3 regions of the Kineococcus endophyticus genome follow, and region 3 is predicted to be linked to each of the others. Evidence: riboswitches for the same ligand, from Rfam matches in the RefSeq annotation. Region 3 holds a riboswitch; each other region holds the start of a gene.
The links. Region 3 has a riboswitch for S-adenosylmethionine ahead of AB1207_RS00125 (rhodanese-like domain-containing protein). Riboswitches for the same ligand answer to the same signal wherever they lie in the genome.
Positions count from the first base shown of each region.

Region 1: linked by a shared signal. The riboswitch ahead of AB1207_RS05400 (MFS transporter) and the one ahead of AB1207_RS00125 (rhodanese-like domain-containing protein) in region 3 are both predicted to bind S-adenosylmethionine.
Region 2: linked by a shared signal. The riboswitch ahead of AB1207_RS14640 (methylenetetrahydrofolate reductase) and the one ahead of AB1207_RS00125 (rhodanese-like domain-containing protein) in region 3 are both predicted to bind S-adenosylmethionine.

Region 1 covers NZ_JBFNQN010000003.1:250,410-260,949, forward strand. The annotation lists gene AB1207_RS05375 (FAD-dependent oxidoreductase) at 1-411, shown strand, start outside; gene AB1207_RS05380 (electron transfer flavoprotein subunit beta/FixA family protein) at 413-1,216, shown strand; gene AB1207_RS05385 (electron transfer flavoprotein subunit alpha/FixB family protein) at 1,213-2,199, shown strand; gene AB1207_RS05390 (alpha/beta hydrolase) at 2,249-3,364, opposite strand; gene AB1207_RS05395 (SGNH/GDSL hydrolase family protein) at 3,447-4,241, opposite strand; SAM riboswitch class I at 4,447-4,549, shown strand; gene AB1207_RS05400 (MFS transporter) at 4,543-5,886, shown strand; gene AB1207_RS05405 (LLM class flavin-dependent oxidoreductase) at 5,883-7,247, shown strand; gene AB1207_RS05410 (PP2C family protein-serine/threonine phosphatase) at 7,259-8,530, opposite strand; gene AB1207_RS05415 (LysE family translocator) at 8,651-9,304, shown strand; gene htpX (zinc metalloprotease HtpX) at 9,385-10,266, shown strand; gene AB1207_RS05425 (alpha/beta hydrolase family protein) at 10,271-10,540, opposite strand, start outside.
Region 2 covers NZ_JBFNQN010000009.1:226,811-234,960, reverse strand. The annotation lists gene AB1207_RS14665 (ATP-grasp domain-containing protein) at 17-1,033, shown strand; gene AB1207_RS14660 (NtaA/DmoA family FMN-dependent monooxygenase) at 1,020-2,351, opposite strand; gene AB1207_RS14655 (LLM class flavin-dependent oxidoreductase) at 2,348-3,433, opposite strand; gene AB1207_RS14650 (hypothetical protein) at 3,591-3,833, shown strand; gene AB1207_RS14645 (aminotransferase class V-fold PLP-dependent enzyme) at 3,840-5,192, opposite strand; SAM riboswitch class IV at 5,247-5,360, opposite strand; SAM riboswitch class I at 5,522-5,613, shown strand; gene AB1207_RS14640 (methylenetetrahydrofolate reductase) at 5,672-6,634, shown strand; gene metE (5-methyltetrahydropteroyltriglutamate--homocysteine S-methyltransferase) at 6,631-8,150, shown strand, end outside.
Region 3 covers NZ_JBFNQN010000001.1:21,724-32,263, reverse strand. The annotation lists gene AB1207_RS00155 (alpha-galactosidase) at 1-1,162, opposite strand, end outside; gene AB1207_RS00150 (ROK family protein) at 1,473-2,582, shown strand; gene AB1207_RS00145 (FAD/NAD(P)-binding protein) at 2,772-4,688, shown strand; gene AB1207_RS00140 (class I SAM-dependent methyltransferase) at 4,624-5,433, opposite strand; gene AB1207_RS00135 (cobalamin-independent methionine synthase II family protein) at 5,450-6,667, opposite strand; gene AB1207_RS00130 (O-succinylhomoserine sulfhydrylase) at 6,694-7,899, opposite strand; gene AB1207_RS00125 (rhodanese-like domain-containing protein) at 7,896-8,297, opposite strand; SAM riboswitch class I at 8,303-8,402, opposite strand; gene AB1207_RS00120 (hypothetical protein) at 8,405-8,956, opposite strand; gene AB1207_RS00115 (GNAT family N-acetyltransferase) at 8,953-9,441, opposite strand; gene sufU (Fe-S cluster assembly sulfur transfer protein SufU) at 9,480-9,911, opposite strand; gene AB1207_RS00105 (cysteine desulfurase) at 9,936-10,540, opposite strand, start outside.

The DNA.
Region 1 (10,540 bases), on a different contig from region 3:
GGCTCCCCGCTGCCGGGCGTGCCCTTCGACGCCCTCGCCGGCGTCATCGCCAACCACGAGGGCCGGGTCACCGACCCCGAGGGCGGGTCCCTGCCGGGCGTCTACTGCACCGGCTGGATCAAGCGCGGTCCGGTCGGCCTCATCGGCCACACGAAGTCGGACGCCTCCGAGACGGTCCGGCACCTGGTCTCCGACGCCGCGCAGCTGCCGCAGGCGAGCGAGCCGGACCCCCAGGCCGTGCTGGACTTCCTGCGCGGCAAGGGTGTGGAGGTCCTGACCTGGACCGAGTGGGAGACCCTCGACGCCTACGAGCGCTCGCTTGGGGAACCGCGCGGCCGCGAGCGCGTCAAGGTGGTCTCGCGCGAGGACATGATCGCGGCCTCGCGCCGCGCCGGGGCCGGGGAGGCCTGAGGTGCGGGTCGTCGTCTGCGTCAAGCACGTCCCCGACATCCAGCAGCCCCGCTCCCTGCGGTCCGACGGCCTGCTCGTGCGGGGCGGGGACGACGACACCCTCAACGAGCTGGACGAGGACGCGGTCGAGGCGGGGCTGCGGACGGCCGAGGCCGCCGGGTTCCCGGCTGAGGGCCACGACGTCACCGTCCTGACGGTCGGCCCGAGCGCTGCCGTGGAGTCCCTGCGCCGCGGGCTGGCGATGGGCGCGTCGACCGCCGTGCACGTGCACGACGACGCCGTGGCGGGGTCCGACGCCATCGCGACCGCGCGCGTCCTGGCCGCGGCGGTCGCCAAGCTGCACGCCGAGCAGCCCGTCGACGTCCTCGTGGCCGGGATGGCCGCCCTCGACGGGCTGACCTCGCTCGTGCCGGCGGCGCTGGCGGAGCTGCTCGGCTGGCCCCAGCTGACGCTCGCGGACCGCATCGAGGTGGCCGACGGGGTCGTGTCGGTGCGGCGTGAGACCTCCACCGACGTCGAGGAGCTCACGGCCCCGACGCCGGCTGTGCTGTCCGTGACCGACCAGGCGTTCCGCGCCCGCTTCCCGAACTTCAAGGGGATCATGGCTGCGCGCAAGAAGCCCGTGACCACGTGGACGTTGGCCGACCTGGACCTGGCGGAGTCCGCGGTGGGTCCGGCCGGCTCCGCCACGCGCGTCGTCCACGCCGTCGAACGCCCCGAGCGGCCCGACCGCGTCCTCGTCACCGGGGACGCCGAGACGGTGCCCGCCCTGGTGGACTACCTGTCGCAGAAGGGTTTCGCGTGAGCGAGCAGGAGAACCGCGCGGCCGGCCGGGTGGCCGTCCTCGTCGACCACCTCGACGGCGCCGTGCGCCCGACGGCGCTGGAGCTGCTGACCCTGGCCCGCGGTCTCGGCCTCGAGGTCCACGCCGTGTGGGTGGGGTACTCGGCCCCCAGCGCCGAGCTCGCCGCCCACGGCGCGGACGCCGTCCACGAGGTCGCGGTGGACGGTGCCGACGCGCAGCTGACGGCGTCCGTCGTCGACGCCCTGCAGACGGTCCTGCCCGCGATCGGCGACGTCGGGCTGCTCCTCGTCCCGTCCACGTTCGAGGGGCGCGAAGTGGCCGCCCGGCTCGCGGTCCGCACCGGCGCGGGTGTCGTCACGGGCGCCTCGGGCGTGGCCTTCGAGGACGGCCGCTGGACCGCGCACAAGTCCGTCCTGGCCGGTGCCTGGGACACGGCCTGCGCCGTCACCGGGCCGCTCGCCGTCGTCGCCGTCGCCCCGCACGCCGTGCAGGCGGTCGCGCAGGACGGTGCCGCGGAGCCGTCCGTCGTCCGGCACACGGCCGAGGCGTCGGCCGCGGCCCGGGCGGTGACCGTCGTCTCGCGCACGCGCCGTCCCACGAGCGAACGGCCCCCGCTGGCCGAGGCCGAGGTGGTCGTCGTGGGCGGCCGCGGCGTCGAGGGGGACTTCTCCGGCGTCGAGGAGCTCGCCGACGTGCTCGGCGGTGCCGTCGGTGCGACGCGCGTCGCCACGGACGAGGGCTGGATCGGGCACGAGGCGCAGGTCGGGCAGACGGGCGTCACGATCTCCCCGCGCCTGTACGTGGGGCTCGGCGTCTCCGGTGCCGTCCACCACAAGGGCGGGATGGCGGCGTCCGCGACGGTCGTCGCCGTGAACAGCGACCCCGACGCCCCGATCTTCGAGTTCGCCGACTACGGGATCGTCGGGGACCTCACCGAGGTCCTGCCGGCCCTCACCGCCGAACTCCGCCGCCGTCGCGGCTGACCCGGTCGTCGAGGCGGCCCCGCGCCCGGTTCCCGGGCGCGGGAGGGCCTCAGGCCGACGTCGGCGCGAAACCCTGCAGGTTCTCGCCCAGCCAGTCCAGGGCCTGCGGGACGAACCCGGCCCAGATGCTCGTGCGGTGCCCGCCCTGCTGCTGGGTCACCATCGTCACCTGCAGCGGCCCGTGCGCGGCCGCGGCCAGGGCCGACGTCGACGGCCAGGACAGCGAGTCGCTCTTGGAGGCCAAGGCCCACACGCGCACGGCGGGCGGGCTGACCTTGGCCAGGGTCACGAGGTCGAGCCGCTGCCCCGCGGGGCTGTTCAGCGCGAACGGCTTCCACGACCCGAAGTTCGGCCTGAAGTACCCGCCGAAGGAGATCGTCGCCCCGAACCGGTCCGGGTGCAGCATCGTCATCTGGTTGGCGCACCACGCGCCCATCGACAGGCCCATCGTCGCCCAGGAACTGGCCGTGCGGGCGGCCTGGTAGTGGCTCTCGACCCAGTCCGGGACGTCCTTCGACATCCACGTCTCCAGTTGCGGCTCACCGGGTCCGCCGTTCACGCACTCCGTGTCGCGGCCCGCGGGGATCTCCAGGTCGGGGAACACCAGGATGGGCGACACGATCTGCCGGCGGGCGACGGCGCCGTCGACCGAGGGCATGACGTCCATCGCCTCCAGCCACTGCTGCGGGGTTCCCGGGTAGCCGTGGAAGGCCTCGATGACGGGGTACCCGCCCGCCGGGGCGGGTGCCTTCCCGTACCCGGCGGGGAGCATGACGAGCACCGTCCCGGTGACGCCGGACGCCGGTCCGGGCACCTGCGCGCGGAACACGCGGCCGTCGTAGCCCGCGATCTGCTCGGCCTTCGGGTCGCTCACGGTCGTCGTGCCGCCGGTGCCCCCGCCGGACGTCGTCGTGGTCGTGGCGGACTGCGCGGACTGGATGCCGAGGAGGTCGTCCCAGTCGGAGTAGAGGCCGAACTTGGAGTTCACGACGAGGAACACGGCCACGAGGACGGTCAGGTTGACCGCGATGAGCGAGGCCGCCCGGCCCAGCAGCGCCAGCACCCCCCGCCGCGCCAGCAGCCTCCAGCCGACGACGATCGCGACCAGTGCCGCGCACGCCACCCCGATGGCCACCCACTGGGTGACCGGACTCGACAGACCCACCGTGGAACTCCCCCCGTACCTGCGAACGCCGGTGGGCGTTCCTCCCGATCATGGGGGAGTGAGGGACCGGGATGGCGCGTTCTCAGCGGATGTTCGGTGAACGTGTGGCGCGCTCGGAGGACAGGGCCGTGAGCACGGCGTCCGCGATGGCCCGCTGGCCCTTCGCGTTCGGGTGGTCCCCGTCGTCGGCCAGCAGCGGCGTGGGGTCCAGGCTCCCGTCGTCGCCGTGGAAGACCTGCCGCAGGCCCACGAACGTGACCCGGGCGCCCTTCGCGTCCACGGCGGCCTGCAGCTGGTCGTCGAAGGAGTCCGTCAGCTGGTCCTGCACGGCCTGTTCGGCGGGCGTGTACTCCTGGTCGGCGACCGCCCCGTCGAGCCCCACGGCCCAGTAGTCCAGGACGACGACCCGCGCCCCGGTGGGCACGATGCGGTCGACGGTGGCCGAGACCGTGGCGACGGCCTCGGCGGCGGCGCTGTCGACCTGCGCCTCGTCCGGCAGTGGGTCCGAGCCGTCGGCGAGGTCGGCCAGGTCGTTGGCGCCGGCCTCGAGCAGGACGACGTCGGTGGCGGAGAAGTCCGACAGGTCGTCCTCGACGGTGGCCGCGACGTCGTCGGACGTCGCGCCGTCCTCGGCGAGCTGCTCGAGCCCCACGCGCTGCCCGGGGGCCGCCAGGTCCGCCGCCACGAGGACGGGGAACGGCGAGCAGTCGCACTGGGCCCCCGTGGGGACGGAGTCGCCGAGGGAGACGACCCGCGTCGGGCGCAGGGGCCCCTCGGCACGCGCGCCGCCCGCGGCCGCGACCGTCTCCTCGGGCAGGGAGGCGGCCATGCTGCCCAGCAGGAGCAGCACGACGGCGCCGAAGCGGAGAGGTCTCACGCTCCGCACTGTGGCATCACCACCTGTGATCGACCCGTGAATCGGGGGAGGGACGGACCGGACCCGGCACCCTCGATGGTCGGCCCACCGGCCCCGTCGCGCCAGCCCGGGACCCCCCGACGGGGGCCACGGCGGCCGGGCGGCCGGACCCGCCACCCACCCGCCCGTGTTGCGGTACCCGGTGCGGGGTGGGGTACGTTCGCCGCAGCCATCCAGAGCGACCGAGAGACCTGGCTCGTCGACGTCGCAGCAACCATCCCGTCCCCGACGTGGGGCGGGACAGGTGCTTCCGCCAGGACCGATGGGAGATCTCGTGAGCGCCCTGCAGTCCCCCGACGTCCGCACCCGCCCGGCGGCCCGCACGGCCCGCCGTCGTGCGGCCCTCGGCAGCTTCGTCGGCACCACGATCGAGTGGTACGACTACTACCTCTACGGGACGGCGGCGGCGATCGTGCTCGGCCCGCTGTTCTTCCCCGACGTGGGCGGGGCCGTCGGTGTCGTCGCGGCGTTCGCCACCTACGCCGTCGGCTTCCTGGCCCGCCCGCTCGGCGGGGCCGTCGCCGGGCACGTCGGCGACCGGGTGGGCCGCAAGGCCGTCCTCGTCGCCTCCCTCCTCGTCATGGGCGTCTCCACGACCGCCGTCGGCCTGCTGCCGACGCACGCCCAGATCGGCGTCTGGGCTCCGGTCCTGCTCGTGCTGTGCCGTCTGCTGCAGGGGTTCTCGGCGGGCGGGGAGTGGGGCGGGGCCGTCCTGCTGGCCGTCGAGCACGCCCCCACGGGACGGCGCGGGTTGTTCGGTGCGATCCCGCAGACGGGCTCGGCCGCGGGCATGGTGCTGGCCAGCGGCGGGTTCTGGCTGACCCGCTCCCTCACCGACGACGACGCGTTCCTGGCCTGGGGGTGGCGGCTGCCGTTCCTGGCCAGCGCCGTCCTCGTCGTGGTCGGCCTGCTCATCCGGCTCAAGGTCACCGAGTCGCCCACCTTCGCCGCGGTCCGCGACGCCGAGGCGACCGCCCGCCGCCCGGTGGCGGAGGTCCTGCGCACCAACCGCCGCGGCGTCCTCGTCACGACCGGGATGCGGCTGGGGCAGAACGGGTCCTACGTCCTCTACACCGTCTTCGCGCTCAGCTACCTCGGCAGCGAGGTGCGTGCGGACGGGGCGGACGTGGGGTTGCTCGCGGTGCTCGTCGCGTCGGTGCTGAGCCTGGCGACGACCCCGTTCTGGGGGTGGTTGTCCGACCGCGTCGGCCGCCGCCCCGTCTACCTGGCCGGGTCGGTGCTGACGGCTGTGTTCTCCGTCCCCGCGTTCCTGCTGTTCGACACGGGGTCCACGGCCCTCGTCGTCGGGGCGGTCGTCGTCGCCGTCAACCTCGGCCACGACAGCCAGTACGGCGCCCAGGGCGCGTTCTTCGCCGAGCAGTTCGACGACCGGACGCGCTACAGCGGCGCGTCCCTGGGGTACTCGATCGGGGCCGTCCTGGGTGGGGGCCTGACCCCGCTCGTCGCAGCGTCGCTGCTGGCCGCCGGCGGGGGTTCGCCCTGGCTCGTCGCCGGCTACCTGACGTTCCTGGCGGTCCTCACGACCGTCGCCGCCGCCTGCACGCGCGAGACCGCGCACGAGCCCCTGGAGGGTCCCACCCCGTGAAACCGCTGCGCCTCAACGCCTTCGCCATGGCCTGCGTCGGGCACCAGGCCGCCGGCCTGTGGAGCCGGCCGGAGGACCGCAGCGCCGACTACCGCACGCTGCGGCACTGGACCGACCTCGCCCGGTTGCTCGAGCGCGGCGGCTTCGACGCGCTGTTCCTCGCCGACGTCCTCGGCACCTACGACGTGTACGGCGGGTCCCGCGATGCCGCCGTCCGCGCCGCGGCGCAGGTCCCCGTGAACGACCCCCTCGCGGCGGTGTCGGCGATGGCGGCGGTCACCGAGAACCTCGGGTTCGGCCTCACCGTCACGACGACGTACGAGCAGCCGTACTCCCTCGCTCGCCGGCTCACGACGCTCGACCACCTCACCGAGGGCCGGATCGCCTGGAACGTCGTCACGGGGTACCTCGACTCCGCCGCCCGCAACCTCGGGTTCACCGCCCAGGTCGCCCACGACGAGCGCTACGACGTCGCCGAGGAGTACCTCGAGGTCTGCTACAAGCTCTGGGAGGGGTCCTGGGAGGACGGCGCCGTCGTCCGCGACGCGGCCCGCGGCGTCTACGCGGACCCGGCGAAGGTGCACGACATCGCCCACCACGGCCGGTACTTCGACGTGCCCGGCGCGTTCCTGTGCGAACCCTCCCCGCAGCGCACGCCCGTCGTGTTCCAGGCCGGTTCCTCCCCGCGCGGGCAGGAGTTCGCGGCCCGCCACGCCGAGTGCGTCTTCGTCATCGCCCCGACCGCCGCGATCGCCCACCGCTCGGTGGACTCGCTGCGCCGCAAGGTGGAGGAGGCCGGGCGTGACCCCCGGTCCGTCGCCGTGTACGCGGGCCTGACCCCCGTCGTGCGCAGTTCCGACGCCGAGGCCCACGCCCTGCTGGCCGACCTGCGCGAGCACGCCAGCCGGGAGGGCGCGCTCGCCCTGTTCGGCGGCTGGACCGGCGTCGACCTCGCCGGGGCCGCGCCGGGGGACCGGCTGCAGCACGTCACGACCGACGCGAACCGCTCGGCGCTGCGCAGCTTCACCGACGACCCCGACCGGGACTGGACCGTCGACGACCTCGCGCAGTTCGTCGCGGTGGGCGGACGCGGCCCGGTGCTCGCGGGCTCGCCGCAGACCGTCGCCGACGAGCTGGAGGCCTTCGCCGAGGAGGCCGACGTCGACGGGTTCAACCTCATGTACGCGACCATGCCCGGCACCTTCGCCGACGTCGTCGACCACCTCGTGCCCGAGCTCGCCCGTCGCGGCCGGACGGCGCCGCCTCCACCGCCCGGGACGACGCTGCGCGAACGCCTCGGCACCGGCGACGGCCCGCGCCTCGCGGCCGCCCACGCCGGAGCCGGGTACCGCCGCCCCTGACGGGCTCCCCGTCAGGCGGTGTCGCGCACCGCGAGCACCGCGCAGTCGTCCTCGGAGTTCGCCACGTGCGCGGTGACGAGCTCGCCGAGCAGCGTCTCCAGCGGTTCGGTGTGGGTGCGCTCCAGGCTCGAGCGCAGCACGAGGATCCCGTCCCCGACGTCGCGGCCGCGGCGCTCCACGAGCCCGTCGGTGTAGAGGACGAGCGTCGCGCCGGCCGGCCACTCCCGGACGTGGTCGTGCCGGGGCCGCCCGGGCGCCACGCCCAGGGGGAGGTCCGGGTCGGCGAGCAGCACGGTGCTGTGCCCCTGCGCGTCGACGAGCAGCGGCGGGGGGTGCCCGGCCGTCGTCCAGTGCACCTGCCGCCCCGGCCCGGGCGGGTCCAGCCGCACGACGGCCATGGTCGCCAGCGTCAGGTCGCCGAGGGCGTCGAGCACGTGGTCGAGCCGGTGGACCAGCGCCGCCGGGTGCTCCTCGGGGTGGTCGACGGCGAGCGCCCGGAACATCGACCGCACCCGGCCCATGCGGGCGGCGGCCTCGATGTCGTGCCCGGCGACGTCACCGATGAGCAGCAGCACCCCGCCGTCCGGCAGGGCGATCGCGTCGTACCAGTCGCCGCCGACCTGCTCGTCCGTGGGTGACCACGGCAGGTAGCGGCTGGCCAGCTGCAGACCGGGCAGCGCGGGCAGCTCCGGCAGCATCGCGGCCTGCAGGGTGTGGGCGACGTCCCGGCGCTCGCGGTAGAGCTGCGCGCGGCGGGCGGCCTGGGCGGTGGCGTCGGCGACGGCCGTCACCAGGACGGCCTCGTCCTCGCGCAGGCTCCGCTCGACGTCCCAGGCGATGGTGAGGGCACCGATCCGGAAGCCCCCGGAGATCAGCAGCGGCAGCACGACCCCGGAGCGCAACCCGGTGCGCCGGTAGGTGTCCGCCGCGTCGGGGAAGGCCTCCAGCAGCTGGTCCAGCCGGTGGAACACCAGGGGCTTGCCGGTGCGGGCGACGCGGTGGGCGGGGGAGTCGACGTCCAGCGGGAGCCGCAGCCAGCGCTGCTCGGTGTCGTCGTCGAGCTGCCCCAGCGCGGGGGTCGTGAGGAACGGGCCCTCGATCATCGACACCGTCGTGTAGCTGGCGTCGAGGTCCTGGCGCATGAGGTCGCGGACGGCCAGGGCCACGTCCTCGACGCTGTCCGTGGCGGCCAGCGCGGTCGCCAGCCCGAGGAGGGTCGCGTCGCGACGGCCGGTCTGGTTCCTGGTCGAGGACGTCGTCGTCCGCGTCCCGCTCGCCTCCACCCGCGCCGTCCCGCCCCCCGCTGAGTCCTGCGCGCCGCCTCGGCGCCGCCTGAGAGTCACTCACAGTCCGGTGCCGTCACGCAACCACTGGATGGGCCGACCCGGTCCTACAGTCGGCGCGTGCCTCTCACCCTCGAGCAGGTCCTCGCCCTCGGTGCGACCTGCGCCGTGATCATCCTCGTCCCCGGCCCGAGCGTGCTGTTCATCGTGGGACGTGCGCTCGCGCACGGCCGGTCGACGGCGCTGCTGAGCGTCCTCGGCAACTCCCTCGGCAGCCTGCTCGCGGCGCTCGTCATCGCGGTCGGTCTGGGCCCCGTGCTGCAGCGGTGGGACGTCGTGCTGGAGGTCGTGAGGATCGCGGGCGCCGCCTACCTCGTGTGGCTGGGCGTGCAGGCCCTGCGCGGGGCCCGGCACGCCGGTCCCGCGCCCGCCACCGCCCCCGGCGGTGCGCCCGTGGCCGCCCGGCCGCAGCGCGCGCTGCGCGACGGTGTGGTCGTCGGGGTCAGCAACCCCAAGGTGTTCGTCATGTTCGCGGCCGTCCTGCCGCAGTTCGTCGAGCCGGCGGCGGGCTCGGTCCCGCTGCAGATGGCCCTGCTGAGCCTCGTCCCGGTCCTCATCGGGCTCGTCTGCGACAGCGGGTGGGGCCTGGCGGCCGCGCGCGTGCGGACGGCGTTCGTCGGGCGGCCGTCGCGGTTGCGGACGGTCACGCGGGTCGGGGGAGTCTCGATGATCGGTCTCGGCGTCGTGACCGCCGTGACCGGCCGCCACCGCTGACCCCCGACCACCACCCTGCGGAACGCGCGGGCGGGGTGCGGCGTTCAGCCTGACGAGACTCACCCGGGGGAAGGGACGGCATGCACCGGCACCACAACGGCGTCAAGACGGCCGTGCTCTTCGGCGCGATCTGGGCCGTGCTGCTGCTCATCGGGGGTCTGCTGGCGTCCTCCTTCCGCGCGCCGGTGATCCTGCTGGTCTTCGTCCTCATCGGGGTCGGGACCTCGGCCTACGGCTACTGGAACTCCGCGACGCTCGCCCTGCGCGCCATGCGCGCGCGGCCGGTCTCGGAGGCCGAGCAGCCGGCGACGTACCACATCGTGCGCGAGCTGTCGACGACGGCTCGGCAGCCGATGCCCCGCCTGTACGTCTCGCCGACCATGGCCCCCAACGCCTTCGCGACGGGACGCAACCCCGAGAACGCAGCGGTCTGCTGCACCGAGGGCATCCTGCAGATGCTGGACGAGCGCGAGCTGCGCGGCGTCCTGGGCCACGAGCTCATGCACGTCTACAACCGCGACATCCTCACGAGCTCGGTCGCGGGTGCCCTCGCCGGGATCATCACCTCGGTCGCGCAGTTCGGGCTGTTCTTCGGCTCGATGCTCGGCGGCGGCCGCGACGAGGACCGGCCGAACCCCCTGGCGATGCTGCTGCTCTCGCTCATGGCCCCGCTGGCCGCCACCGTCATCCAGCTCGCCATCTCCCGCACGCGCGAGTACGACGCGGACGAGGACGGCGCCAAGCTGACGGGGGACCCGCTGGCCCTCGCCTCGGCGCTGCGCAAGCTCGAGCTCGGCACCCGCCAGCTGCCGCTGCCGCCCGAGCGCGAGCTCGTGAACTCCAGTCACATGATGATCGCGAACCCGTTCCGCGGGCAGGGGGTGGCGAAGCTCTTCGCCACCCACCCGCCCATGGCCGAGCGCATCGCCCGGCTCGAGGCCCTCGCCGGCTACCGCCGCTGAGCGCTCAGCCCAGCCGGCTCTCCAGCCACGTCCGGAACAGCGGGACGATCGGCCCGCCCGGGTCCTTGCCCGCCACGTGGTTCGCGCCGGGGACGAGCTGCTCCTCGACGGTGTCGCCGGCCGCCCGGACGGTGTCGCAGAAGAACTCCGTCTGCGACACCGGGACGACCTCGTCGGAGGTGCCCGCACCGGCCCACAGCGGCATCCCGTACGGCGCGCGCCGCGAGGGGTCGCCGATCGTGAAGCGGTCGGGGACGTCGGTGGGGGAGCCGCC
Region 2 (8,150 bases), on a different contig from region 3:
CGACCGGAGGAACCCGATGACCAGCGAGACCACCCACCCGCAGGCCGCCACCCGCGCGAGCTGGTCGCTCGAGCCCGGTGGAGAACCCCGGGTCCACGTCCTGCACGAGAACCCGGACTGGTTCGCGCCGTTCGAGGCGGCGTTCCGGGCCGAGGGCGTCCCCTTCCAGGAGGTGCTGCTCACGGAGGGTTCCGTCGACCTCGACGCCGAACCCGCGGCCGGGGTCTACTGGTCGCGCCTGAGCGCGTCGTCGCACACGCGCGGGCACGTGCACGCGAAGGAGTACACGCGGTCCGTCCTGGCGTGGCTCGAGGGCTGGGGACGTCGCGTCGTGGGTGGTTCGCCCGTGGTCGAGCTCGAGGTGAGCAAGGTCCGTCAGCACGCGCTGCTGCGGCGCAACGGGATCGACGTCCCGCGCACGCTCGCGGTGTTCGGGCGAGACGACCTGGTGCGCCGGGCGCGGGAGCTGCCCGTCCCGTTCATCACCAAGCACAACCAGGGGGGCAAGGGGCTGGGGGTGCGGCGGTTCGACTCCCACGAGGAGTTCGAGGCGCACGTCGCCTCGCCGGAGTTCGAGGAACCCGTCGACGGCGTCACGCTGCTGCAGGAGTTCCTGCGGACCGCCGATCCGTTCGTCACGCGCGCCGAGTTCGTCGGCGGCCGGTTCGTCTACGCGGTCCGCGTCGACACCTCGGCCGGGAGCTTCGAGCTGTGCCCGGCCGACGCGTGCGAGGTCCCGGGCCCGGGGGTGGAACCCTTCGCCCTGCGGCCCGAGGTGACCGCCGACACCCCGGTGGTCCGCCGGTGCGCCGAGCTGCTGCGCGCCGCGGGGCTGGAGATCGCCGGGGTCGAGTTCGCCGAGACCGTCGACGGGCGCACCGTGGTCTACGACGTCAACACCAACACGAACTACAACCCCGCGGTGGAGGCGGTCGCCCCGGAGTCGGCCCCCGGGGCGATCGCCCGCCACCTCGGTGACCTGCTGCGCGCCGAGGTGCTGCACCGCCCGGCGGCGGCGGTCAGCGACGGGTGAGGGGAGCCCGCAGGCCCAGGTGCTCGCGCAACGTCGTCCCGACGTACTCCGTCGGGTAGGCGCCGCGGTCCTGCAGCGCGGGCACGAGCTGGTCGACGACGTCGTCCAGGCCGCTGGGCACCAGGTACGGCGTGATGTTGAACCCGTCGCTGGCGCCCGTGCGCACCCAGTGCGTGAGGTCGTCCGCCAGCTGGGAGGCCGTGCCGGCGAAACCCCGCTCGGAGGAGTGGTGGAGCACGAGTTCGCGCAGCGAGAACTTGCCCTCCTCGGCCTCGGCGCGCCACCGCTGGGCCAGCGCCACGGCGTCGGCGCCGGTCCGGTGCGCGCCGCGGGTGCCGTCCACGACGGAGATGACGGGGTCGTGCGCGGGCAGCGGTCCGTCCGGGTCGAGGTGCGAGAGGTCCTCGCCCCAGACCTGGCCCACGAGGGACAGCGCGGTGGCCGGGGTCACCTGCTGCTCCAGGACCCAGCGCGCCTTCTCCTCCACCTCCGCCTCGTTGTCGGCCACGACGATCTGCGTGCCGGGCAGCACGAGGACGTCGCCCTCGGGACGACCGGCCGCGACGGTCCGCCGGCGGATGTCGTCGGCGAACGCGAGGGCGTCGGCGTGGTCCGTGCCGTGCCGGGAGAAGACGACGTCCGCCGTGCGCGTCGCGAAGTCGCGTCCGGCCGGTGAGTCGCCCGCCTGGAACAGGACCGGGTGCTGCTGCGGGCTCCGCGGGACGGTCGGGGTGAACTCGACGTCGAAGAACCCGTCCCGCACCTCGACCGGGGTGTACCGCTCGCCGTCCCAGCTGTCCCAGACCCGTTGCGCCGTGCGGACGAAGCGTTCGGCGCGCTCGTAGCGGTCGGCGTGGTCGAGGTGCCCACCGCGGCGGAAGTTCTCCCCGGTCCAGGCGTTGTCGGTCGTCACCACGTTCCACGCGGCCCGTCCGCCGGAGAGGACGTCGAGCGAGGCGAGCCTGCGGGCCAGGTCCGCGGGGTCGTTGTACGTCGTGTTCTGCGTCGCCACGAGGCCGATGTGCGTCGTCAGGCCGGCGAGGGTCGCCAGCTCGGTGAGGGCGTCGGGACGGCCGACGACGTCGAGGTCGTGGATCCTCCCCCGCTGCTCGCGCAGCCGCAGGCCCTCGCCGAGGAAGAACGCGTCGAACAACCCGCGTTCGGCGGTGCGGACCAGCTGGACGAACGTGGAGTGCGCCATCTGCGACCCGCTGCGGGGGTCGGACCAGATCGTGCTGTGGTTCACGCCCTGGAAGAAGACGCCGAAGTGGACGACGGCGTCGGGGAAGCGCAGGTCGCCGCTGGACGGGGTGGTCATCGGGGGTCTCCTCCGGTGGTCACGAGGGCGGGGCCGGTGGCGTACCGGTTGGCGGGGCGTTCGAGCCCGAGGGTGCTGCGCAACGTGGCGCCCGGCAGGGGGGGCCGCAGGACGCGGGCGGCGCGCAGTGCCGGGACCGTGGTGCGCAGGAGCGTGCGGAGGTCCTCGTCGAGGACGGCCGCGTGCAACCGGACCCCGTCGACCACCCCGGTCAGGTCGGTGAGCCAGGCGGCCAGCGCCTGACCGGAACCCGCCCAGCGGATCCGGCCCCGGTCCGGGGCGGGTGCCGTGGCGTCCAGTGCCGCGAGCCGGTCGGTGGCGGCGTGCGCGTCGGTGTCGAGGACGACCTCGACGTCGAGGACGACGAGGGGGCCACCGAGGGCCCGGCGCGCGCCGGCGTCCCCGCTGAGCACGACGTCCGCCGTGCTCCGGTCGGCCCGGTGCCGCAGGTCCTCCTCGCGGACCACGACGACCGCGTGCCCCTGGGGGGACCGGGGCACGGTCAGCGGCCCCTTGACCGACCAGCGGCCCGTGTCGACGTCGACGTGGTGCAACCGGTCGCGGTCGACGTACCGGCCGGTGGCCACGTCGCGGACGACGGCGTCGTCCTCCCAGGAGTCCCACAGGGACCGGACCGCGTGCACCACGTCCGCGAGCTCGCCGGCCGGGTCCGGCGCGACCGGCAGGTCGACGCTGCGCGCCACGGCGGCGGGCGACGTCGTGGCGATCCACCCGGCGCGGCCGGCGCTGGAGTGGTCGAGCGAGGCGATCTGGGCCGCGACGTGGAACGGCTCGGAGTAGGTGGTGGCCGCGACCGGCAGCAGCCCCACGGCCTCCGTCGTCCCGGCCAGGAAGGCGGCGCGCTGGACCGCGTCGAGGTGCCCGACGGGGTTGCGCGCGTCGGGCAGCGGTGAGTCCTCGAAGGTCAGCCCGGTCAGGCCCTGGGCCTGGGCCGTGACGGCGAACCCGCGCAGCCGGCCGGGGGAGAAGACCTCGTCGGGGGTGCTGCGCGACCAGCGCCAGGCGGCGGGGTGCCACCCCCCTCCGTCGACGTCCAGGAACAGGTGCAGGGGCGTGGTCACGGGGTCTCCCGGGGTGCGTGGTGGACGGAGTCGCGGAGGACCTCCCGGGCTCGCCGCGCGTGTGCGACAGTGGGGCACCCGAGAGCGGAGGTGCGAGGTGTTGCGTGGGACGTGGGCGCGATGGTGCGCTGCCGCAACCAGTTTGGGCTCGATCGTCGTGCAGGGGCTCGCCCTGGCCGGGCACGGCCAGTGGGGGTTCCCGTGGTCGCCGGCCGACCTCCACGACGCCCGGCGCCACGACCCCGCCGACGGTCCGGCGCACGACCGCGGTCCGGGTCTGGAACCCGGTCCGGGGGAGCTGAGCTGGACCGAGTTCGAGGCCGAGCTGCACGAGGTGCTCGCGCAGGAGGCGCCCCCCACGGGCGACGGGCCCCGTCCGAGCAGCGAACCGCTGGCCTGACGCCGGTCACCGCAGCGGCCCGGCGGCGGCGAGCAGCGACCCTGGCGCCGGACGCGGGTCGGACAGCGGGGCCCAGTGCCCGTCGACGACCCCGTAGTCCAGCTCCGGACCGTCCGTGACGAACCGCCGGAGCGCGGCCAGCAGCCGGTCGACCTCGGCGGACGTCGTGCCCACCCCCGTGGAGACGCGCAGGCCGCCGTCGGCCAGCCCCAGGGCGTCCGCGAACCGGTGGGCGCAGAACCGGCCGTCGCGCACGCCGATGCCGTGCTCGGCGGACAGGTAGGCCGCGACCTCCGAGACGGACCGGCCCGGAACGGTGCAGGTGACGACGCCCACGGCGTCGCGGGGACGGGGCCGGACGACCTCGACCCCCGCCAGCGCCGTCAGCCCGTCCACCAACCGGGCGCGCAGCGCCGCCTCGTGCTCCTCCAGCGCGCCCGGGGGCAGTGCGGCGAGCGTGGTGCACGCCTGCGCCAGCGCCACCGCGCCGACGACGTTCGGGGACCCCGCCTCGTGCCGGTCGGGGCCGGTGGCCCAGCGCACGCCGTCGTGCCGCACGTCGAGCGTCGCGCCCCCGCCGGCGAGGTAGGGCTCGGCGGCGTCCAGCCAGTCGCGCCGCCCGACGAGCGCCCCGCTGCCGAACGGCGCGTAGAGCTTGTGCCCGGACAGCGCGAGGTAGTCGATCCCGTCCCGCCCGACGTCGACCCGCCGGTGCGGCAGGAGCTGCGCCCCGTCCACCGCGATCCGCGCGCCCGCGTCGTGCGCGGCGCGGGCCAGCCGGCGCAGCGGCAGCACCTCCCCGGTGACGTTGGACGCGCCCGCGACGGCGAGCAGGGCGTACCGGCCGGTCGCCAGCTCGGCCTCCAGGAGGGCGGTCGTCTCCTCGGCGTCGGCGCCGCCGGGCACCACCGTCGTGCGGGCGGACCGCTGCCACGGCAGCAGGTTGGCGTGGTGCTCGACGTCGGCGACCAGCACGCGTCCCCCGGCCGGGACGGCGCGCGAGAGCAGGTCGAGGGCGTCGGTGGTGCTGCGGGTGAGGACGACGAGGTCGTCGTGGCGTGCCCCCACGAAGGCGCCGACCTCCGCGCGCGCCTGCTCGAACAGCGCCGTGGAGACGCGCGAGAGCCAGCCCGCGCCGCGGTGCACGCTGGCGTAGTGGGGCAGCACCTGCGCGACCCGCGCGGCCACGGCGACGAGGGCGGGGGCGCTGGCGGCGTTGTCGAGGTTGGCGTAGGTGGTCGAACCTCCCGTCGCGAGCGGCACGAGGGTGTCGGCCCCGACGACGGGCAGCAGCGCGTCGACGGCCCCGGAACTCCCGGGACAGCGCGGACGGGCGGGGGACAGGGTGCTGGTGCTCACGCAGGAACTCCTGGGGGAGGGGACCCTACCGGGAGGACCGGGTCGCCCCGGTGAGGTCCGCGCTTGCCGGCTCCACCACGGAACCGGCCAGGTCGTCACCCGGGGCACCCCACCGCGGAGGAGGGTTGCCGGCCAGCGAGCCGGGGCTTGTCGCTGGCGCTCATGACCTGTGCAGGAGCCTGCCACGAGGAGCCCGACCGATCAACATCGGCGTGCCGCGAACTCCCCTTGAGCCCGTCCTGGGCCGCCCGGGTGGTCGTCCGGGGACGACCGGCGCAATCTCGGGGAGCCACTTGTGGAGGTCGCGCGGACCGCTCTATGGTCGATCAACACCATCCAGAGCGGCCGAGAGTCCTGGCTCGACGACGCCGCAGCAACCCCCCGAGCCCGGGCGAGGGTGCTAACGCCAGGCCGATGGAGCACGTGATGAGCAGCACCCCTGTCGACCCGTCCCCGCGTCCCGGCGCAGGACCGGCCCGATGACCCTCGCGCCCCTCGTCGCCGGTGCGGCGGGGCGGCCGACCCTGAGCTTCGAACTGTTCCCGCCCCGCTCGCCGGAGGGTCGGGATGCCCTGTGGCGCAGGCTGTCCGACCTGCTGGCCACGCAGCCGGACTTCGTGTCCGTCACGTTCGGGGCGGCCGGCGCGACGCGCGGACCGAGCCGGGACCTGCTGGCCCACGTCCTGAGTTCCACGGCCGTGCCTGCGATGGCGCACCTGACGTGCGTCGGTTCCTCCCGCCGCGAGGTCGTCGACCTGGCCTGCGAGTTCTTCGACGCCGGCGTCCGCAACGTCCTCGCCCTGCGCGGGGACCCGCCGGCGGGCACGGGGGCGGCGCAGTTCCGTCCCCACCCCGACGGCGTCGCGACGGCCCGCGACCTCGTCGAACTCCTCCAGGTCGCCGACCGGCGGCGCCTCGCGCTGCGGGGCGGGCGTCTCCCCGTCGACGTCCCCCCGCTCAGCCTCGCCGTCGCCGCGTTCCCCCGGGACCGCGACGGGCACGAACTCGCGGTCCTGCGCGCCAAGCAGGACGCCGGCGCGCAGTTCGCCGTGTGCCAGGTCGGCTGGTCCGCCCGGGAGTACGCGGCGTTCGTGGCCCGCGCCCGGGCCGCGGGCGTCACCATCCCGCTCCTGCCCGGCCTCGCCGTGACCCACGAGGTGCGGCGGCTGGAACGGATCGGCGAGCTCACGGGCGTGCCCGCCCCGCGGGCCCTGCTCGCGGCCCTGGACACCGAGGACGTCCGGGTCCGCCGCCGGGCGGCGACGGCGTTCACCTCCGGGCTGGCGCGCGACCTGCTCGCCGCCGGGGCCCCCGGTCTGCACCTCTACACCTTCAACGCGGTCGAGCCCGTCCTCGACCTGCTCGACCACCTGCGCGATCACACGAACCTGACGCGTCCCGCCGAACGCCGCGTCCGCGCGGTAGGAGGAGCCTCCCGATGAGCCAGCACCCGACCACCGACCAGCCGGCGTGGACCGCGACCGTCCTCGGCTACCCCCGCATCGGCCCCGACCGGGAGACGAAGAAGGCCCTGGAGGCGCTGTGGTCCGGGCGCGCCGACCTGGCCGCGACGGAAACGGCCCTGGCGGCCGTGCGGGCGGGCACCGTCCGGCGGCTGAACGCGCTGGGCCTGCCCGCGCACGACGCGTCCATCCCGTCCTCGTTCTCCGCCTACGACCAGGTCCTCGACACCGCCGTCGCCGTGGGGGCGGTGCCCGAGCGCTTCGCGGACCTCGTCGGGGCCGACGGCCGGGTGGACCTCGAGGCGTACTCGACCATCGCCCGGGGGCGCGGAGCGCTGGCCCCGCTGGAGATGACGAAGTGGTTCGACACGAACTACCACTACCTCGTCCCCGAGATCGGGCCCACGACGGCGTTCCGGTCCGCCGACGACCGCGGGGTCCGGGAGTTTGCCGAGGCGCTCGCCGACGGGTTCCTCACCCGCCCCGTCGTCGTCGGGCCGGTGACGTTCCTCCTGCTGGCGAAGGCCGCCGACGGCAGCCCGGAGGGTTTCGCGCCGATCAGCCGGCTCGAGGACCTGCTCGGCGCCTACGAGGGTCTGCTGACCGCCTACGCCGCGGCCGGGGCCACCTGGGTCCAGCTCGACGAACCCGGCCTCGTGAGCGACTCGGCGACGGCCGGTGTCGACGGGCTGGCCGACCTGGTGCGGGGGGCCTACGAGCGGCTCGCCGCGGTCCCCGGCCGCCCTCGGCTGCTGGTGGCCACGCCGTACGGCGACGCGCAGGAGTTCCTCGGGGCCTTGAGCGCGGTGGAGGGGATCGCGCTCGACCTCGTCGAGGGTTCCGTGCCGGCGGACCCGTCCGTCCTGGCCGGCAAGACCGTCGTCGGGGGCGTCGTGGACGGGCACAACGTCTGGCGCGGGGACCTCGTGCAGGCGCGGGAGACCCTGCGGCGGCTGGAGGAGTCGGCCGCCCGCGTCGTCCCCGGCACGTCCACCTCACTGCTGCACGTGCCGCACGACGTGTCCCGCGAGAGCGCGCTGCCGGAGCGGCTGCGCAGCTGGCTGGCGTTCGCCGACCAGAAGGTGGCCGAGGTCGTCCTGCTCGGCCGGGCCCTGGCCGACTCCGGCGACGCCGGTGTGACCGCTGAACTGGCCGCCTCGGCCGCGGCCCGGGCCGACCGCCTCGGCGCCCCCGGCGTGGTGCGCCCGGCGGTGCGCGACCGGCTCGCCGCGCTGACCCCGGAGGCGTTCCGGCGCAGCGACTACGCCGTGCGGCGGGCGGCGCAGGAGGAGGCCCTGGGGCTGCCGCTGCTGCCGACGACCACGATCGGGTCCTTCCCGCAGACGCCGGAGATCCGCCGGGCGCGTTCCGCGTGGAGCCGGGGCGAGCTCGCGCAGGAGGGGTACGAGGAGTTCCTGCGCGCCGAGATCGACCGTGTCGTGCGGCTGCAGGAGGAGCTCGGCCTCGACGTCCTCGTCCACGGGGAACCCGAGCG
Region 3 (10,540 bases):
TCTCCGGTTCCACCCACAACCCGAACTGCAGGCCGAGCGCCCGGACACCGTCGACGAGGGGGTGCAGCCCCTGCGGCCAGACGCCTTCGTCGACGTACCAGTCTCCCAGGCCCGCGTCGTCGGAGCGCCGGTGGCGGAACCACCCGTCGTCCAGCACGTACCGTTCCGCGCCCACCTCGGCGGCGGCCCGCGCCAGTTCCAGCAGCTTGTCGAGGTCGAGGTCGAAGTACACGGCCTCCCAGGTGTTCACGACGACCGGGCGCGGTGACCCCGGGTGGTGCGGGCGGGCGCGCAGGTGCTCGTGGAAGCGCGCCGCGATCCCGTCCAGACCGGCGTCGGACCAGGCCCCGAACACCCACGGGGAGCGGTAGCTCTCGCCGGCGGCCAGGAGCACCTCGCCGGGCAGGAGCAGTTCGCCGCCCGACAGCGTCGTGGTCCCGCTGTTCAGTCGTTCGACCACCGAGCGGTGGTTCCCGCTGAAGGCGGTGTGCTGCGCCCAGACCTCACCCCGACGGAACCCGAAACCCTCGGTGCCGACGGCGAGCACGAGCGGGGCGTCCGGTCCGGTGCGCCCCCGGCGGTTCTCGCGCACGTGGGCCCCGAAGGTGAGCGGACGGCGCTGGGGGATGCGTTCCTTGGCCCACCGGCCCGCCAGGTCGAACACCTCGGTCGCCACGACGGGGACCGGGAGGCTGAGGGCGAGGTCGGCCACCTCGTAGCCGTCGGCGCCGGTGTTCGTCACCGTCGCACGGTGGCGCAGGAGGCCGGAGGGCAGGAGTTCCAGTTCGAGGACCAGCCCCAGACCGGCGGTCCCGTCGGCGCAGTCGACCTGCAGGCGCCCGCCCCCGCCCGTCCCCGTCTCCACGTGCACGGCGGTCGGGACGAAGCGCGTCGACCAGGCGGCGCCGGCCCGGTGACCGCTCAGCCCGGGACGTCCGCTCCAGCCCCAGGACGTCTCCGGCAGCAGCCGCGCGGGCTGGGGCACGTCGAGGTCGTTGTTGGAGCGGGCCGGCCGGCCCGAGGCCACGAGGTCGTCGAGCTGGCGCTCGGAGAGGTCGCCGAGGTCGGCGCCCCAGTGGACGACGACCGGCACGGAGGTGGTGGGGACGTCGACGACCAGGCTCACACCCGCGGCCCGCAGGTGCAGGGTCCGGCCCGCCACGGCGCCGGACCCGGCGGCCGCGGGGCCGTCGGTCGAGGCGAGGGGGGTGGGGTCGTGCTGGGTCACGGTGGCTCCGTCGGCACGTCGGCGTGGTGGACAGGGAGAGTTCTACGCTGAAACTCCCACGGCGTCAATCACGGGCACGTCACGGTGTCGGAGCGGGTGAAGTTCCGAAAGTGAGTTCCGCACCAACACTCCCAGGCGTACGATCTGGCTCCGACGAAGGAGGCGGACCATCGACGCTCCCGCACCCGCCGCGCCCGCGGCCTGGACACCCCTGACGGGCACGGCCCACAGCATCGCGCTGGAAGTGCTCCTGGACGGGCCCCTGCCGCGCAGCGAGCTGGCCCGGCGGCTGGACCTGTCGGCCGGGACCCTGACCCGGCTGTCCCGGCCGCTGCTGGACTCCGGCCTGCTCCAGGAGATCGGCGAGGCCCCCGACCCGGTGACCGGCCGGCCCACCCGCCCCATGGACGTCGACGAGACCTCCCACCTCTTCGTGGGCGTGAAGCTGACGGCCACCACCGTCCACGTGGTGCTGACCTCGTTGCGCGCCAACGTCCTCGGCACCGCCGAGGCCGTCCTGCCCGACTCCTCCCCCGAAGCCGTCCGCGAGACGGTCGCCGGACTGGTGCGCGCCGTGGTGGCCGAGCACGGCCTGGTCGGGCCGGGCAACGTCCGCGCCGTCGGCGTGGCCCTCGGTGGCCTCGTGGGCGAGGGCGGTCACGTCCTCAACGCGAGCTTCCTGGGCTGGGAGGACGTCCCGCTCGGCCGCGACCTGGAGGCCGAACTGGGCCTGCCGGTCGTCGTCGACAACGACCTCCTGTCCTTCACGCGCGCGGAGCAGTGGTTCGGTTCCGCGCGCCGCTGCCGCCACTTCGCTGTCGTGACCATCGGCGAGGGGCTCGGGTACGGCCTCGTCGTGCGCGACGAGGTGCTGGACCGGCCCGACGCGGGGGTGGGTCTGCTCGGGCACTTCCCGCTGCTGCCCGGCGGACCGCTGTGCCCCGACGGGCACCAGGGCTGCGCCGACGCGCTGCTGACCGTCGCGGCCGTGGAGTCGCGCGCCTCCGCCGCGCTGCGCCGCCCCGTCCACTACGAGGAGGTGCTCGACCTCGCGGCCGCCGGCGAGCCGCTGGCCCGCCGGATCGTCGACGACTCCGCCTACGGCCTCGGTGTCCTCGTGGCGGCCATCGGCAACCTCACCATGCCGGAGAAGGTGATCCTCTCGGGCGAGGGCATCCGCCTCGCCGTCGTCGGCCAGGACGCGCTGCACCGGGGTCTGCAGGAGCACCGCAGCCGGTACGCGAGCCCGCTGGACCTCGAGGTGCAGCCGACGGGGTTCGTCGAGTGGGCCCGCGGCGCCGCCGTCACCGCGATCCAGACCTTCGTCCTCGGCAGCCGCCGCACCGCCGCCTGACGGTCCCCCTGAGGAGCGTGCAGGGGCCCGGACCGGCGGACTCGCCTAGGCTGGGGCCGTGCGGATCGCGGGGACGACGAACGGACGGCTCGTGCGCCGCCGTCACGTCGATCTGTGCCGCACGCACGCCGCCACGTGTCGCTGAGGAATGTCCCCGGAGTCCCCCTCCGCCTCTCCTCAGGAGCCCCCGTGAGCCTCACCCTGCTCGTCGTCGGCGCCGGTCCCCGCACCCTCGGTGTGCTCGACCGGTTGTCCGCCCACGCCTCGGCGTCCGGCGCGGAGGTCGACGTGCACGTCGTCGACCCCCACCCCGCGGGGGCCGGACGCATCTGGCGGGCCGACCAGCACCCTCTGCTCTGGATGAACTCCCGCGCCGCGGACGTCACCGTGCTGCCCGACGCCTCCTCCCGGCTGGAGGGCCCCGTCCGCACGGGCCCCACCCTGTACGCCTGGCTCGACGCCCACCGCGCCGAGCTCGCCCAGGAGTTCGCCCGCGCGGGCCAGGACGCCCTGCGCCGGGAGGTCCTCGCCGTGCAGGAGGGCACGTTCGTCTCCCGCGCCCTCGGCAGCCGGTACCTGAGCTGGGCGTGGGACCGCGTCGTCGCCGGCCTGCCCGCGGGGGTGCGGCTGACGGTCCACCGCACGCGCGTGCTGGACGTGCGCGACGCCCTGCACGGCGCGGGCCGGCAGCACGTCGCCCTCGAGGACGGCACCACCCTCGACGTGGACGCGGTCGTCCTGGCCCAGGGCCACCCCGACGTCGTCCCCGGCCCCCGTGAGGTCGCGGCGCGGGAGTTCGCCGACCGGCACGGCCTGGGGTACGTCGCCCCCGGCTACACCAGCGACCTCGGGCTGACCGAGGACGAGGTGACCCTGCCCCCGGGCCGGGACGTCCTCGTCGCGGGCATGGGCCTGGCGTTCGTCGACCTGCTCGTCCTGCTGACCCAGGGCCGGGGCGGCCGGTTCGAGGAGACCCCCGACGGCCCCGTCTACCACCCCAGCGGCCGGGAACCGGTGCTGCACGTGGGGTCGCGCCGCGGGGTCCCCTACCGCTCGAAGATCACCTACCAGCTCACGGAGCGACCGGTGCTGCCCCGGTTCCTCACCGAGGAGGCGTTGCCGTCGCACTCGAGGCTCAACCTGCGACGGGACGTCTGGCCGCTCGTGGCGAAGGAACTCGCCGGGGCGCACTACGCGGAACTGTTCCGGTCCCACCCCGAGCGGACCGCCCTGGACGCGGCCGAGTTCGACCGCCGGTTCGCCGTCGCCGGCTGGGGGTCCCCGGACCTGGACGCCCTCGTGGCCCAGGCCGTTCCCGCTGTGCAGGACCGGTTCGACCTGCACCGGCTCGACCGGCCGCTCGACGGGTTCCGCGCCCCGACGGGTTCCGCCGTCCACGACCGGGTCCGGGCGCACGTGGCCGACGACGTCGCCCGCCGCGGGGACCCGGGGTTCAGCATGGACGCGGCGGTGTTCCACGCCCTGCTGTCCGGCTACGTCACCGTCGCCGGGCTCGCCCACGCGGGGCGGCTGGACGACGCCTCGGTCGCCGAGGTCGACGGCTGGTGGCACGGCTTGTTCAGCTACGTGGCCTCCGGCCCGCCCCCGCGGCGGCTCGCCGAACTGCTGGCGCTGGCCGACGCCGGGGTCGTCCGGTTCCTCGGCGGGGACGTCCGGTTCGCGCCCGACGAGGTCGGGGGGTGCTGGACGGCGCGCTCGGCGAACTCCCCGGACACCGTGAGCGCGACCGTGCTCGTCGACGCCCGGCTGCCGCAGGCGAGCGTCACCGCCAGCGCGGACCCGTTGCTGCGCCACCTCACCGGGCGCGGGGAACTGCGCGAGCTCGCCGGCGGGAAGCTCGTCGTCGACCCCGAGCAGCGGCTCGTCCACGCGGACGGGACGGTCCACCCGCGACGGTTCGCCGTCGGCCCGTGGGTCGCGGGCGGCGGGTGGGCGGCGGCGTTCGCCCGGCCCGGTCTGGACGCCGGGTTCTTCCGCCTCAACGACCGCGTCGCCCGCGCCGTCCTGCAGCTGGGGACGGTCAGCGTCGTCGGCCCGCGCGCAGCCAGTAGCGCGCCGTCCCGGCGAACGACGGGCGTCCGCTGAGTTCGACCTCGAGCTCCTCGAGGTCGGCGGCGACCCGGTCGTCCACCCGCTCGGCGTCCTCCAGCAGAGCGGTCACCGCGAGGACCCCGGCACTGCCGACGACGTCGCAGCCGGCGTCCTCCAGAGCGTCCTCGACGAACTCCGGCGACAGGCGCAGAGCGGTGTGCCCGGTGGCGGGGTCGCTCGCCCGTTCCGCGTCCAGCGCCACCCACGCGGCCGCGGGACCCTGACCGAGGACGGTCGCCACGACGTCGGCGGGCGGGTTCGGCGCCAGCAGCGAGACGAGCCCGCCGGGCCGGACGGACGACACGAGCGTCGCGACGTCGGCCCGGACCTGGGCGTGGGAGGCCCTGTGCTGCAGCACGTCGTGGCAGAAGACGACGTCGAACGACCCCGACCCGCCCTCGCGGTGGCGGGTCAGCGCGGCCAGCGCGGTGAGGTCCTCTAGGTCGGCCGCCACCGTGTGCACCCGGTCCCCGACACCCGCGGCCGCCGCGGCCGCGCGGGCCAGCGCCAGCATCTCGGGCGAGCGGTCCAGGACGGTCACGTCGTGCCCGGCGAGGGCGAAGGGCAGCGCGTCGCGACCGTCACCCCCGCCGGCGTCCAGGACGCGCAACCCCTCGCCGAGGTCGTCGGTCCAGGACCGCAGGAGGCGGGCCACCACGTGGTAGCGCAGCCGCCCCCAGGGCGAGTCCTGCCACAGGGCCCAGGCCGCGTCCCCGGCCGGCCCGCTCGTGGGGCTCACCTCCGGCTCACCCGGTTCACCGGAACAGGCGGGACCCGGCGATGCGGGCGCCCTCGCCCAGCGCCGCGAGCTTCGCCACGGCGATCTGGGGGTGGATGCGACCGCCGAGACCGCAGTCGGTGGAGGCGACGACGTTCTCCGCGCCCACGACCGAGGCGAACCGCTCGATCCGGTCGGCGACGAGTTCGGGGTGCTCCACGACGTTCGTCGCATGGCTGACGATCCCCGGCACGATCTTCTTGCCCGCGGGCAGCGCCACGTCGCGCCAGACCTTCCACTCGTGCTCGTGCCGCACGTTGGCGGCCTCGAAGGAGTACGACCCGGCGTCGATCTCCAGCATGAGGTCGACGATGTGCCGGAACTCGACGTCGGTGGTGTGCGGGCCGTGCCAGCTGCCCCAGCACAGGTGGAACCGGACCTGCTCCGGCGGCAGGCCGCGCAGCGCGTGGTTCAGCGCCTCGACGCGGATCCGGGTGAACGCCCGGTAGTCCTCGACGGAGGGTTCGGGGTTGATCTGGTCCCAGTTCTCGGCGATGGAGGGGTCGTCGACCTGGACGGTGAGACCGGCGTCGACGATGGCGCGGTACTCCTCGCGCATGACGTCGGCCCACGCCCAGATGTGCTCCTCCTCGCTGGCGTAGTACCGGTTGGAGATGCGCGCACCGCTTCCCGGGGACAGCGAGGTGATGAAACCCTCCTCCAGGCCGGCCGCGGCCAGACCGGCCTTGAGGTTGGCGATGTCGGAGGCGATGGCCTCCTGGCCGGTGTACGACAGCGGCCCGGTGGTCGCCGGGAACGCGGTCGCGTTCTTGCCCGTGGAGATCCCGGACGTCGGGTCGGTGTAGGCGTCGCGGAAGACCGTCCAGTCGCGGCGGTCGGGGAAGCTCGTCAGCCGGACGTTCCCGGGCTCGGACCGCACGACCGGCTGCGTGAACAGGTCCTCGCCCGTCACCTCCAGACCGGCGACGCGCTGGAACGAGTACGACCACCAGGCGCCGTAGTCGACGGCGCTCGTCATCGCCTTGCCGTACTCGCCGTCCCCGACGATCGTCACGCCGAGGTCGCGCTGGCGGCGCACGAGGTCGACGACGGCGTCGGTGAGCAGCGCGTCGAACTCGGGCGTGCGCTCGAGGGTGAAACCGTCGGCGGCGATCGAGCGCGCGTCGTTGGCGGCGATGAGTTCGGGGGTGCGCGGCAGGCTGCCGGCGTGGGAGACGGGGACGGACCTGGTCACGGGTGGAGCTCCGTTCGGAAGGGGGTTCAGGCGCGCGGCGTGGCGCGGGAGAGGGCGTGGTCGAGGTCCTCGAGGAGGTCCTCGACGTCCTCGAGGCCGACGGACAGGCGCAGGACGCCGTCGGTCAGGCCGATGGCGGCGCGGCCGTCCGGGCCGAGCCGGCGGTGCGTCGTCGTCGCCGGGTGGGTGGCCAGGGACTTGGCGTCACCGAGGTTGTTGGAGATGTCGACGACCTGCAGCGCGTCGAGGACCTCGAACGCGCGCTCCTTGCCGCGACCCTGCGGGGCGTCGAGCTCGAACGTCACGACGGTGCCGCCGAGGTCCATCTGCCGGCGCGCGAGGTCGACCTGGGGGTGGCTGTCCAGCAACGGGTACCGGACCCAGCGGACCCCTGACTGCTGTTCGAGGTGCTCGGCGATCCGCAGCGCGTTCGCCGCGGAGTGCCGGACCCGCAGGCTCAGGGTCTCCAGACCCTTGGCCAGGGTCCAGGCGTTGAACGGGCTGAGCGTGGGACCGGTGTGCCGGGTGAGTTCCCGGAACCGGCCGCCGAGGAACTCCTGCGTGCCCAGGACGGCACCGCCCATCACCCGGCCCTGGCCGTCGATGTGCTTGGTCGCCGAGTACACGACGACATCGGCACCGAACCGCAGCGGGCGCTGCCCCACCGGGGAGGCGAACGCGTTGTCGACGACGACGGTCGCTCCGGCCGCGTGCGCGAGTTCCGCGACGGCCTCGACGTCGACGAGGGTCTGCATGGGGTTGGCCGGGGTCTCGAAGAACACCGCCTGCGCGCCGGGGGCCAGGGCGCGTTCCCACTGCGCGAGGTCCTCGCCGTCGACGAACACGGTCTCCACTCCCCAGCGGGGCAGGATCTCGTCCAGGACGACGAAGCAGGACCCGAAGAGGCTGCGGGCCGCGACGACCCGGTCCCCCGCGCCCAGCAGCGCGGCGAGCGCGTAGAACACCGCGGACATCCCGCTGGCCAGGCCGTAGCAGGCCTCGGCGCCCTCGAGCTGTCGCAGCCGTTCGGTGAACACCGAGACCGTGGGGTTGCCGTACCGGGAGTAGACGTAGCGGTCCACGTCACCGGCGAACGCGGCCTCGGCGGCCGCGGCGTTCTCGTAGACGTAGCCGGAGGTGAGGTACACGGCCTCGGCCGTCTCCTCGAACGACGAGCGGGCCAGCCCGCCGCGGACCGCGGCCGTGTCCGGCCGCCAGTCCCGTGCGCTCACGACTGCCGCCAGGGCAGTCCCGCAGCCCGCCAGCCGGAGGCGCCACGGTGGCCCTCGGCGTCGAGCGGGCCCTCGAAACCCTCGAGCACGTTGTAGCTGGGCGCGATGCCCGCCGCCGTCGCCGTGTCGGCCGCCGCGACGGACCGCTGCCCCGACCGGCAGAGGAAGACGACCGCGCGGTCCGTGCCCGGGGTGAGGCCCACGGCCGCCAGCTCCGCGAGGAACCGGTCGGCGTCGACGGGCAGCCACGAGACGAGGACCGGGTCGCGGTCCAGGCCGCTGGGGACCCCCACGAAGCGCCACTCGGCCTCGGTCCGCACGTCCACGAGGACGGCGTCCGGGTCGCGCTGGACCAGGTCGAAGGCCTCACGCGGGGTGAGGTCGCCGGCGTAACCCACTGTTCCTCCCATCGGTCCTGGCATGAGCACCCTCCGGGACGTGGTCCGTCCCCGGGGTTGCTGCGGCGTCGACGAGCCAGGTCTCTCGGCCGCTCTGGATGGTCCGGTCAGCGTAGGGCATCGTCGGCCGGGCACTGTGACCCGGCGACGCGCTGGACCACCGCGAGGTCGGTGCCCAGCACCTCGACGCCCTCGACCACCGGACGCAGGAAGACCTGGCACCGTTCGTCGGTCAGGCACGTGCGCACGGTCCCGTCCGCGACGGCGGGGCTGTCCGCGAGCCTGCGCAGCAGGTCCGGCGACGGACCGTGCTCGACCACGACGGTGGTGCTGCGGCCGCGGTCGTCGGGACGGGTCTGCACGGTCTGGTGCTGCTGCGGACCCAGCCCGTCGCGGAGCCGGGCGAACTCGGCGACCAGCTCGTCCCCCGCCCCACCCGCGGGGTCGTGGGGCAGTTCGGTCCACACCTGCACTGGTCCCGTCCTGGGCAGCGCGGCGACGAGGGCGGTCAGGACCTCCGCCCGTCCGCCGTGCCCCGCCCCGGTGCGGCGGACGACGACGTGGGGCAGGACGAAGGAGTCGATGAACGGGGGCGGCGGGGACCACGTCCCGCAGCTGCCGTCGGTCCCGCCGTCGGGACGGTCCGGTCGGTCGCTCACAGGAACCGGTGCATGACGTGCAGGCCCACGTACCCGTGCTCGGGGTGGTCGAAGGCCTGCGGCACCGTGCCGATGACGACGAAGCCCAGGGACTGCCACAGGGCGACGGCGGCGGCGTTCGTCTCCACCACGGCGTTGAACTGCATCGCGAGGAAGCCCCGGTCGCGCGCCCAGGCGACGACGTGCTCGCCCAGCGCCCGGCCGACGCCGCGGCCGCGGGCCGCCGGGGACACCATGAAGCTGGCGGTGGCGACGTGGGAGCCGGCGCCGGGACGGTTCGGCCCGCACTTCGCGGTCCCGAGGACCGCCCCGTCCTCGTCGACGGCCGTGAACGTGCCCCAGGGCGGCGCGCCGACCCACTCGGCCCGGGCCCGGTCGGACGGCAGGCCCTGCGGCAGCGCGTACGTCTCCCCGTCGGCGACGATCTCGTCGAAGAAGGGCCAGATGCCGGCCCAGTCGGCGTCGGTGTAGTCGCGGATCTCCACGGGGGCACGGTAACGACCGCTGCGGCCGGTCCGACTCGTCAGGCCCGCAGCACGGCGTCGGCCAGCGCCGACCAGCTGAGCAGCGCGCACTTGACGCGCGCCGGGTACTTCGCGACCCCGGCGAACGCCACGGCGTCGCCGAGGACGTCCTCGTCGCCGGGGTCCTCACCGCGGCTGGTGAGCATGTGCTGCACGGCCTCGCGCAGCTCCCCCACCTCCGCGACGGACCGGCCGACGACGAGCTCGTGCAGCACCGAGGCCGAGGCGCGGCTGATCGAGCAGCCGAGCGCGTCGTAGGACACGTCGCCGACGACCGGCGAGCCGTCCGCCTCCTCGAGGCGGACCCGCAGGGTGATCTCGTCCCCGCACGTGGGGTTGACGTGGTGGGCCTCCGCGGCGAACGGCTCCCGCAACCCCGCACCGTGGGGCCGCTTGGAGTGCTCGATGATCAGCTGCTGGTACAGGTCCACGCGCGTCAGGTTCTCACGGGGCCCTCAGCCGAAGAGGTCGCGGACCCGGTGCAGACCCCGCAGCACGGCGTCGACGTCGGACGGCTGGTTGTACGGCCCGAAGCTGACCCGCGTCGTCGCCGCGACCCCGAAGCGTCGGTGCAGCGGCCACGCGCAGTGGTGCCCGACGCGGACGGCGACCCCCTCGTCGTCGAGCAGCTGACCGACGTCGTGGGCGTGCACCTGCAGGTCCGGACCGTCGACGACGAAGGAGACCAGCCCCACGCGGTCGGCCGCGTCGAGGGGACCGAGGACGCGGATCCACGGCAGTTCCGCGAGTTCCGCCAGGAGCTGAGCGGTGAGGGCGCGTTCGTGCGCCTCCACCCGCGCGATGCCGGTCCCGTCCGGGCCGAGGTCGCGCAGGTAGTCCACCGCCGCGTGCAGACCGACGGCCTGCGCCGTCATCGGGACACCGGCCTCGAACTTCTGCGGTGCCGGCGCGAACGTCGACCGCTCCATCCGGACCAGCTCGATCATCGACCCGCCGGTGAGGAACGGGGGCATGGCCGCGAGGAGTTCCGCGCGCCCCCACAGGACACCGATCCCCGACGGACCGAGCATCTTGTGCCCGGAGAACGCGGCGAGGTCGA